DNA from 3 places in the Blastococcus montanus genome. Region 2 is predicted to be linked to each of the others. Evidence: riboswitches for the same ligand, from Rfam matches in the RefSeq annotation. Region 2 holds a riboswitch; each other region holds the start of a gene.
What was found. A riboswitch is a leader RNA that binds a small molecule or an ion and turns the genes downstream of it on or off. The one in region 2 is predicted to bind thiamine pyrophosphate.

Region 1 (3,260 bases), 130 kb from region 2:
CCGCGCAGACCTCCACCACCCGGCGGGCGAAGTCGTAGCGCTCCCGGTCGGTCGCGTCCTTGGACCGCACCTGGACCACCGGGGCGCCGGCGGCGACGGCGGCGGTCACCGCGTCGAGCGCCGCCCGGCCGACCCGGGCGTCGGTGAGGACGTGCAGGCCCCCGAGGGACGCGGTCACGCTGCCGCCCGGCGGTGCCGCAGGGCGCCCGGCAGGGCCACGGCCACGGTCAGCAACGCGGCCACGGCAAGGCTCACCAGCGAGGCCGACCAGCCGTTGGCCGGGTCGATGCCCAGGTCGAGCTGGCGCTCGGTCCACCACGCCGTCCAGGCGGCGCCCGGACCGGCGAAGAAGGTCGGCAGCGTCAGCTGGTAGGCCACGAAGCCGGCCACCCAGGGGAGCAGGAGCGCTGGGCGGGCGCGCGCGGTGTCGGAGGTGTCCCACGCCCCGCGCGGCAGCAGGAAGTAGGCGACGACGAAGACCCCGATGAGCGGGACGAACACCGCGCCGATCAGGAAGAGGAACGGCTCGTAGGCGGCGAGGTCGAAGGCCAGGGCGAGGGTGGTCGCCACCACGCCGACCGCCACGGCGAGGACCCGGCGGTCGAGGCGGGCGACCACGTTCTGCGCCGACACCGCCGTCGAGTACACGTTGGCGAACGCCTCGTCGACCTCCACCACGAGCAGCACCAGCACGGCGACCAGGCCCAGCGGCACGGCGAGCATGGCGTCGATGACGTCGAGCCCGCCGCGGCCGTAGGCGGCCAGGGCGATCACCCCGAGGCTGAACATGGCCACGGTCGCCAGGCCGTAGCCGGACGCCGTCCCGACGAAGGCGGTCCGCCCGCTGCGGACGTGCCGGGTGTAGTCGGCCGCCAGCGGGAACCACGAGATCGGCAGGGCGATGACGATGTCGGTCGCCGTCCAGAAGGACGTCGCCCCGCCCTCGGTGACCGGCGGCAGCGGCTCGGACAGGACCTGGACGAAGAGGTACACGATCGCGGCGATCGCTGCCCAGACGGCGTAGCGCGCGAGCACCCGCACCACACCGAGCGGGCGCAGCGCCATCAGCGTGGCGAAGGTGCCCGCGGCGAGCGCGAACGGCCAGCGCGGCGCGTCGAGGGCCCGCGCGGCGGCCTCGGAGATGATCAGGATCTCGAAGGCGGCCCAGCCGACGCACTGCACCAGGTTGAAGCCGGTGGGCAGGAACGAGGTCCGCCGCCCCAGCAGGCCGCGGAGCAGCACCATCGCCGGCACGCCCTCGCGGGCGCCGGCGGCGGCGCCCAGCCCCAGCAGCACCGAGCCGATGACCGCGCCGACGACGACGGCCCCGATCGTGTGCCACAGCGGCCGGTCGGCGAGGACCACGAAGGTGGCCGCCACGGGCAGCAGCAGGCTGATGCCCAGGCTGGCCCAGAGCCCGGCGGTCTCCCGCAGGCCGAGGGTCCGGGGCGGCGGCTCGGACAGGGTGAGCGGCGCGTCCTCCCCGCGGGTGGCTGCGCCGACGGCTCCGGAACTGCTCATGATCACTCCCTACGCCGGCATTACCCGGTCAGGTTCCAGCGGTCGGCGGCGCGGCAGCCGCCCTCTCAGCCCGGTCGATCCGAGCTCCCGCACCACGGCCTCGGCCGTGACACCGCCACCCTAGGGGGTCTCGTACAGTCGGCGCTCGTGCCGGTCGACGAGCTGCCCGTCCGCCATGCCGACGCGTTCGCGGACGCCACCCGACATCCCTTCCTCACCGCCGTGCGGGACGGCACGATCGCGCCGTCGGCCTTCCACACCTGGCTGGTGCAGGACGCGCGGTTCGTCGCCGACCTCCTCCGCTTCCAGGCCCGGCTGCTGGCCCGTGCACCGCGGGCGGCCCAGGAGGTGCTCGCCCGCGGAGCCCTGGCCCTGGTCCAGGAGCTGGACTGGTTCGAGGAGCGGGCGGCGGCCCGGGGGCTGGACCTGTCCGCGCCAGCGCTGCCGGCCACGACCGCCTACGCGAACCTGCTCGAGCGGCTCGACGGCGCCGACGTCCCGGCCGCGCTGACCGCGCTGTGGACCATCGAGCGCACCTACCTCGACGCCTGGTCGGCCGCGCTCCCGGGCGCGCCCGCCTACCGGGAGTTCGTCGAGCACTGGACGGCGCCGGGCTTCGGCGGCTACGTGGCGGGCCTCGCGGCGGCGGCGGACGCCGTCGGCGGAGGTGACGAGCGCGTCTTCCTCGAGGTCGTCGCGGCGGAGATCGCGTTCTGGGACATGGCGGTGGCGACGCGATGAGCCTGTCCCGCGAGCTCTGGACCGCCGAGGCCGACCGCGCCGCCGCGGCGCTGGCGCACCCCTTCGTGCAGGGGATCGCCGACGGCACGCTGCCGCGGGACCGGTTCGCCGGGTACGTGGCCCAGGACGCGTTCTTCCTGGAGGCGTTCGCCCGGGCCTACGCCCTGGGCGTCGCGCACAGCCCCGACCGCGCCTGCCTCGACGTCTTCGCCGACCTGCTGGCCGGGGTGCGCGAGGAGCTGCGCCTGCACGCCTCCTACGCGCGGCGCTGGGACATCGACCTGACCGCCGTCCGGCCGGTGCCGGCGACGTCGGCCTACACCGACTTCCTGCTGGCCACGGCCTCGCTGGGCGGCGTCGCGCTGACCTGCGCGGCGATGACCCCCTGCATGCGCCTGTACGCCCACCTCGGGCAGTCGCTGGCCGGCCGGGCGTCCGGCCCGTACGAGGAGTGGGTGCGCACCTACGCCGACCCCGGCTTCGAGGAGCTCGCCGCCACCCTCGAGCGGCTGCTGGACACCGTCGCCGTCGACACCCCGGCGCTGCGGGCGGCCTACTCCCGGGCGATGCAGCTGGAGGTCGGCTTCTTCGACGCCGCCTGGCGCGGCGCCTGACACCGGGGCCCCGCCCGGCCCGGTGGGCGCCGGTCAGCCGCCCACGAAGACCGGTGACCAGTTCCCGGTGACCACGCTGAGCGTGACGGCGACCGCGCAGACCGCCGCCGTGGCGAGGACGAACCAGGTGTCGCGGGGGTGCAGCCGCGATCCGCGGGCGTTGGTGCGCACGATGCCGGAGTCGAAACCGCGAGCGTCCATCGCGGTCGCCAGCCGGGAGCCGCGGCGCACCGCACCGACGAGCAGGGTGAACCCCACGCCGGCGAGCAGCCGGACCCGCGCGACGGGGCTCCGGCCGGCCTCCACCCCGCGGGTCCGCCGCGCCAGGCGGACCGACTCGAACTCGGCGACCAGCAGCGGCGCCAGGCGCAGGGCGGCGAGCGC
Region 2 (3,260 bases):
GAGCCCCCGGAGCTCCTCGGGAGAGTCCCCTGCGGCGGAGCGCCACGCCCAGTCGGGATCGGCGTCCCAGTCGACCGCCACCCACGGGTCGCCCGGACTGCGACCGTGCAGCCACAGCGAGAACCACAGCGCCTCGACGAGAGCCATGTGCTTCAGCAGCCCGCCCAGCGTGATCGACGAGGCGGCCACCGGGACCCGGAGGGCATCGGCGTCCAGTCCCGCGCACTTCCACGCCAGGGTGGCGCGGTGGTGGTCCAGGAAGCCCAGCAGCGTGGCGACCTCGTCGCCGTCCACCGGTGGGTACGGACGGCCGTGGCGATCGGTCCCCGTCACACGGCGGAACCTAGCGATCGCCCATGTCGTGCACCAGATCCCCGGCCGACCCGGGGGCGGTCCGGCCGGAGCGGCCTCATACCGGGCAGAGCCAGTCGTCGTCGGCCGGCACGACCGCACCGGTCACCGGCGCGAAAGGCGTGCGGAAGGTGAAGGCCTCCGGCGTGGGCCCGTGGGCGCGCAGATGGCGGATCCGCGCCTCGGCGTCGTCGGTGGTCGGCAGCGAGCCGGCCGGGATCCACCACAGCGCCGTCGTCGCCTCCGCCGCCCGGGCGAACCACTCCCGGCGCCGCCGCATGATCTGCACGTGCCGCCCGCCGAACACGTAGCCGGCGAGCGACTCGACGTCCCGCCAGACGGTGAGGTTCACGACCACGCCGTGGCTGCCGGCGGCGTCCCAGCCGAAGGCCTGCACCGAGGTGGCGTTGCCGTCCTCGGTCTGCAGCCGCCAGACGAAGCCGGGGGCGCGGTCGGCCTCGGCGTTGACCTCGTCGAGCGCGGCCATGAAGTCGGCCAGCAGCGGGCTGTCCAGCGGCGCGAGCAGCCGGGAGACGTTCACCTGGGCGAGATGGTGATCCACCTGCGCGAACCTAGGGCACCGGACCCCGCCGGACCAGGACACCCACGCCCCGTGACGCCGCAGGGCGGGCTGGGTTAGGTTCGGACCGTACGTGGCACGGGGTGTCCCGCCCGGGACTGAGAACACACCCGTCGAACCTGCTCCAGTTCGCACTGGCGAAGGGATGTCACCGGCGTGGAAGCCATCGACCTGCGCGCAGCCCGGACGGCGCTGCGCGAGAACAACGGCACCGACCCGGCGTGGGCGTCATGACCCCCACCGCCCTCACCGTGGCCGGCAGCGATCCCAGCGGGGGCGCCGGGATCCAGGCCGACCTGAAGACCTTCAGCGCACTCGGCGCCTACGGCACCGCCGTGCTCACCGCCCTCACGGCCCAGAACACCCGGGGTGTCACCGGGGTCCACCCGGTGCCCGCGGAGTTCGTCGCCCACCAGCTGCACACGCTGCTCGACGACGTCGAGGTGCACGCGACCAAGCTGGGCATGCTGGGCAGCGCCGCCGTGGTCCACGAGGTGGCGGCCGTGCTGGCCGCGCGGCGCCCCGGCCCGGTGATCTGCGACCCCGTCATGGTCGCGACGAGCGGCGACCGGCTGATCGACGACGAGGCGGTCGCCGCCGTCCGCGCCGAGCTGCTCCCGGTGGCCGACCTGATCACCCCCAACGTCCCCGAGGCCGCGGCGCTGCTGGACACCGCACCGGCCACCGACGTCGCCCAGCTCCCCGGGCAGGCGCAGGCCCTGCTGGACCTGGGCCCCGGGGCGGTGCTGCTCAAGGGCGGGCACCTCGGCGGCGACGAGAGCGTCGACGTGCTCGCGACGGCGGCCGGGACGACGGTCACCCGCCGGCCGCGGATCGCGACCTCCGCGACCCACGGCACCGGGTGCACCCTGTCGTCGGCGCTCGCCGCCCTCGCGGCGCGCGCAGGAGGGCGCCCCGAATGGCCGGTGCTGGTGGAGGAGGCGCGGGACTACCTGCACCGCGCGCTGACCGAGGGCGCCGCGCTGCGCATCGGATCCGGGCACGGGCCGGTGCACCACTTCGCCGGGATCTGGCCGGCGTGAGCACGTTCAGCGCCCGGGCCTGGGCGGCCACGGCGGAGGTCCGCCGGGCGATCGACGAGCTGCCCTTCCTCGCGGAGCTGGGCGCCGGCACGCTCGCCCCCGAGGCGTTCCGCCACTACCTCGAGCAGGACGCCCTGTACCTCGGCGGGTACGCCCGCGCGCTGGCCCTGCTGGCCGCGCGCGCGCCGGACGCGGAGGCGGCGGCGTTCTGGGCCGGCGGGGCGCAGAACTGCGGCGTCGTCGAGACGCAGCTGCACGCCGACCTGCTGGCCTCCGAGCTGCTCGGGCCGGCCGGCCCCCCGCCGGCCGCGTCACCCACCTGCCTGGGCTACGTCTCGTACCTGGTGGCGACGGCGGCGACCGCGCCCTACGCCGTCGCGGCCGCCGCCGTGCTGCCCTGCTACTGGATCTACGCCCACGTCGGGGAGCGGCTGGCCCGCGAGGCGCGGGCGGCCGCCGGCCACCCGTACCGCCGCTGGGTGGCCACCTACGACGCCGAGCCGTTCCAGCTGGCGGCGGCCCGCGCCCGGGCGCTCACCGACGCGGCGGCGGCGACGTCGCCGGCCGACGAGCCCGCCATGCAGGCGGCGTTCGCGGTCGCCACCCGCTACGAGCTCGAGTTCTGGCGCGCGGCCCACGCCCGCGAGGAGTGGGCCGTCCCGGTCTGAGGGTCGTTGCACCCCCACGCAGCGGTTCGGGCGATCATCGAGGGCATGCGGCGGGAGGCGAGTGTGCTGCACCTCGACCTCGACGCGTTCTTCGCCGCCGTCGAGCAGCGGGACAAGCCCTCGCTGCGCGGCCGGCCGGTCGTCGTCGGCGGGGTCGGCGGGCGCGGCGTCGTCGCCACGGCGTCCTACGAGGCGCGGGCCTACGGGGCGCGATCGGCGATGTCCACGGCGGAGGCCCGCCGCCGCTGCCCGCCGGGGACGGCCTTCCTCGGTGGCCGGTTCGCCGCCTACCGGCGGACCTCCGACGTCGTCATGGATCTGCTCCGCGAACTCTCCCCGCTGGTCGAGCCGGTTTCCATCGACGAGGCGTACGTCGACCTCGCCGCCGGCGCACCGCGCGACCTCTCGGTTTCCGCTGTGACGGAACTGGCCGAGAGGCTCAAGGAGCGCATCGCCGCGGCCACCGGCGGCGTCACCGGGTCGGTGGGCATCGGCAGCTCCAAGCTCATGGCCAAGATCGCCTCCGACCTGGACAAGCCCGACGGTCTGGTCGTCGTGCCCCCGGGGAAGGAACTCGACGTCCTGCACCCCCTGCCGGTGACCCGGCTCGGGGGCGTC
Region 3 (3,260 bases), 140 kb from region 2:
CCAGCTCGGCACCGGGGCCGCGCTCGCCTTCGCCATCGCGCTGCTGGCGTCGGGGTTCGCGTCGTCGTCCGTGGGCACGCACGCCGGGCAGGTCGTGATGGCCGGCTTCCTCAAGCGGCACATCCCGGTGCTCACCCGACGGCTGATCACGCTCGCCCCCGCGCTGGCCGTCCTGGTGCTCGGCGGCGACCCGACGACCGCCCTGGTCTGGTCGCAGGTGGTGCTCTCCTTCGGCATCCCGTTCGCGCTCGTCCCGCTGCTCTGGCTGACCAGCCGCCGCGACCTCATGGCCGGCTGGGTGAACCGCCGGGTCACCACGGTCGCCGGCGCCGTGGTCGCGGCGCTGATCATCGGCCTGAACGCCCACCTGCTCCTCGGCCTCCTCGGCTGAGGGCCGCCTGCCCCGTGCGCCAGGGCATCGCGGAGGGTGGAGGAGCGGTGCCAGCTGCCGTCGTCCGGACACCTCACTGTCCGACCCCGCGGCCCGACGACGAGCAGATCCCGCACGCACGACACCTCGGTGCGCTCACCGAGCGGCGCGTTCGATCCTCTTCTCGTGCCTCCTCTTCCTCCGGTGGAGCTTCCACCAGCTCCACGTGCCGGACACGTGAGCCCTGCCGAGCTCCTCGACGCTCGGCAGCCCGTCGGCCGCGAGCTCCCCGTCGATCTCAGCCGCATCCCTGGACTCAGAACTGGCCACTTCCGCCTGGGCGGCGCGAATGCGGCGTGATGCCAGAGGATGGGCGGAGATCTGTGCATCGACTTCCGCGAGCTCAGCCGTCAGGGTGCTCACGTTCTCGTGTCGGCCGAACATGCCATCTCCCCATGACGCAACGGACTGCCGTCCAGTCGCCTGCGGAGAGAATGGCGGACGAGGTGCCCCTCTCTGCGGTGCGAGCGATCTGAGGACCATGTCAGCCGATACCCGTCAGAAGCTCGGCCGCATTCCCGGCGGCGGCCACCGGGTGCCTCGGCGCGCTGCCGGACGAGTGATCGAGAAGCCGGCGAAGCCCGGTCGCTCCTACCCCGGGCCCTGCATCTAGGGTCGGCGGCACAACTGAACACACATTCACAGCAGGGGAGCGCTTCGGCGCTGAGAGTGCGGGACACCGCAGACCCTCGAACCTGATCCGGGTCATGCCGGCGCAGGGAGTCTGGAGGAACACCATGGCCGAACCGGCCGTCCGTCCGTCGTCCGCCGACACCGCCGAGCGCAACCCCGGTGGCGTCCGCTGGCGCACCGTCGACATCGTCGTCGCCGCCGTCCTGGGCGTCGCCTTCGGCGTCGTCTTCTGGGCGTGGAACCTCGTCGGCGAGGCCACCTCGACCCCGCTGGACTTCTTCCCGCCGATCAAGGGGCTGCGCAACGGCGTCTACCTGATGCCCGGCGTCGTCGCCGGGCTGCTGGTCCGCAAGCCGGGCGCGGCGGTGTTCGCCTCCACCCTCGCGGCCGCGGTCAGCCTGCTGCTCGGGTCCCCCTACGGCATGATCATCATCGTCTACGGCTTCGTGCAGGGCCTCGGTGCCGAGCTCGGCTTCCTGCTCACCCGCTACCGCAGCTTCGGCTGGGGCACCGCCATCCTGGCCGGCGTCACCGCCGGGCTGTCGACGTCGATCCTCGACATCACGCTCTACTACCCGGACGTCGCGTTCTGGCTGAACGTGGCCTACGCCGTGTTCACCGTGCTCTCCAGCGTGCTGCTCGCCGGTGTGGTCGGCCTGCTGCTGGTCCGCGCGCTGGCCCGGACGGGGGCGCTGAGCTCCTTCGCCGCGGGCCGCCAGCGCGTCTGACGCGCGGGCGTCGTGCTCGGCAGACGTTCGCCGGACGCTCGCCCGCTGCCCACCGTGGTGGGCAGCGGGCGACCGTCCGAGGAGGCACGGCCCGCCCGGGTGGTGGCCCGCGGCCTGGGCGTCCGGCACGCCTCGCGGCGGGCCTGGGCGCTGACCGGCGTCGACCTGACCATCGAGCCCGGTGAGCGGGTGCTGCTCACCGGCGCCTCCGGGGCGGGGAAGTCCACGCTGCTGTGGGCGCTGGCGGGCATCCTCGACCCGGAGGCCGCCGAGCTCGTCGGGGAGCTGACCGTCGCCGGCGTCGCACCGCCGGACGCGCGCGGGCGGCTGGGGATGCTCGCGCAGGACCCCGACAGCCAGCTCGTCATGACCCGGGCCGGTGACGACGTCGCGTTCGGGCTGGAGAACGCCGGCCTGCCCGCCGACCGGATCTGGCCACGGGTCGACGAGGTGCTGGCGGCGGTGGGGTTCGGCCACGGCCGGGACCGGCCCACCCATGCGCTCTCCGGCGGGGAGAAGCAGCGGCTCGTCCTCGCCGGTGCGCTGGCCCGCCGCCCCGGGCTCCTGCTGCTCGACGAGCCGACCGCCCAGCTCGACCCGCCGGGCGCCGAGCTGGTCCGCACCGCCGTGGCGCGGGCCACCGCCGACCGCCGGGCCACCGTCGTCGTCGTCGACCACGACGCCGGCCCCTGGCTGCCGCTGGTCGACCGCGTGATGGAGGTGGTGCCGGGCGGGCTCGTCGAGCACCCACCCACGTGGCGCCCGCCGCGGCGCGCCGAGGGGCTGCGCCTGCCCGCCGCGACGGACGGACCGGTCCTCCTCACCGCGGAGGCCGCCGGGTTCACCTACCGCGGGGCGGCGCACCCGGCGCTGCGCCCCACCGACGCCACCCTCCGCGGCGGCACCGCACTGGCCGTCACCGGGGCCAACGGGCGGGGGAAGTCCACGCTGGCCCTGCTCCTCGCCGGGTTGCGGGAACCGGGCACCGGCCGGGTCGAGGCCGGGGCGGAGCTCGCCGCGGGCGTGCGCGGCGGGAGCCGGGCCCCGGCCCGCTGGCGCGCCGGCGAGCTGGTCACCCGCATCGGCACGGTGTTCCAGCACCCCGAGCAGCAGTTCCTCACCGGCCGGCTGCGCGACGAGCTGGCCCTCGGGCCGCTGCGCTCGGGCACCGGCGCGGCCGCCGCCCGGGCGACGGCGGAGGAGCTGCTGGAGCGGCTGGGGCTGACCCCCTTCGCCGACGCCAACCCCTACACCCTCTCCGGCGGCCAGCAGCGCCGGCTGTCGGTGGCGACCGTGCTGGCCACCTCGCCCCGGGTGCTCGTGCTCGACGAGCCGACCTTCGGGCAGGACGCCGCCACCTGGCGGGAGGTCGTCACCCTGCTGGCCGAGCAGCGCGCCCGCGGGTGCGCGGTCGCCGCCGTCACCCACGACGCCGACCTCGTCGAGGTGCTGGCCGACGAGGTGCTCGA

Region 1: it holds a riboswitch for thiamine pyrophosphate, as region 2 does, so the genes downstream of both, ABDB74_RS00395 (cytosine permease) here and thiD (bifunctional hydroxymethylpyrimidine kinase/phosphomethylpyrimidine kinase) in region 2, are expected to answer to the same signal.
Region 3: it holds a riboswitch for thiamine pyrophosphate, as region 2 does, so the genes downstream of both, ABDB74_RS00420 (ECF transporter S component) here and thiD (bifunctional hydroxymethylpyrimidine kinase/phosphomethylpyrimidine kinase) in region 2, are expected to answer to the same signal.

What each region holds. Positions count from the first base shown of each region.
Region 1 covers NZ_CP155551.1:85,866-89,125, forward strand. The annotation lists gene thiE (thiamine phosphate synthase) at 1-178, opposite strand, end outside; gene ABDB74_RS00395 (cytosine permease) at 175-1,521, opposite strand; TPP riboswitch at 1,511-1,622, opposite strand; gene ABDB74_RS00400 (TenA family transcriptional regulator) at 1,669-2,262, shown strand; gene ABDB74_RS00405 (TenA family protein) at 2,259-2,876, shown strand; gene ABDB74_RS00410 (energy-coupling factor transporter transmembrane component T) at 2,910-3,260, opposite strand, start outside.
Region 2 covers NZ_CP155551.1:4,248,548-4,251,807, forward strand. The annotation lists gene ABDB74_RS20415 (DinB family protein) at 1-333, opposite strand, end outside; gene ABDB74_RS20420 (DUF3291 domain-containing protein) at 410-913, opposite strand; TPP riboswitch at 1,001-1,094, shown strand; gene thiD (bifunctional hydroxymethylpyrimidine kinase/phosphomethylpyrimidine kinase) at 1,162-1,974, shown strand; gene ABDB74_RS20430 (TenA family transcriptional regulator) at 1,971-2,642, shown strand; gene ABDB74_RS20435 (DNA polymerase IV) at 2,688-3,260, shown strand, end outside.
Region 3 covers NZ_CP155551.1:89,543-92,802, reverse strand. The annotation lists gene ABDB74_RS00430 (Nramp family divalent metal transporter) at 1-391, shown strand, start outside; gene ABDB74_RS00425 (hypothetical protein) at 527-814, opposite strand; TPP riboswitch at 1,067-1,170, shown strand; gene ABDB74_RS00420 (ECF transporter S component) at 1,168-1,791, shown strand; gene ABDB74_RS00415 (ATP-binding cassette domain-containing protein) at 1,846-3,260, shown strand, end outside.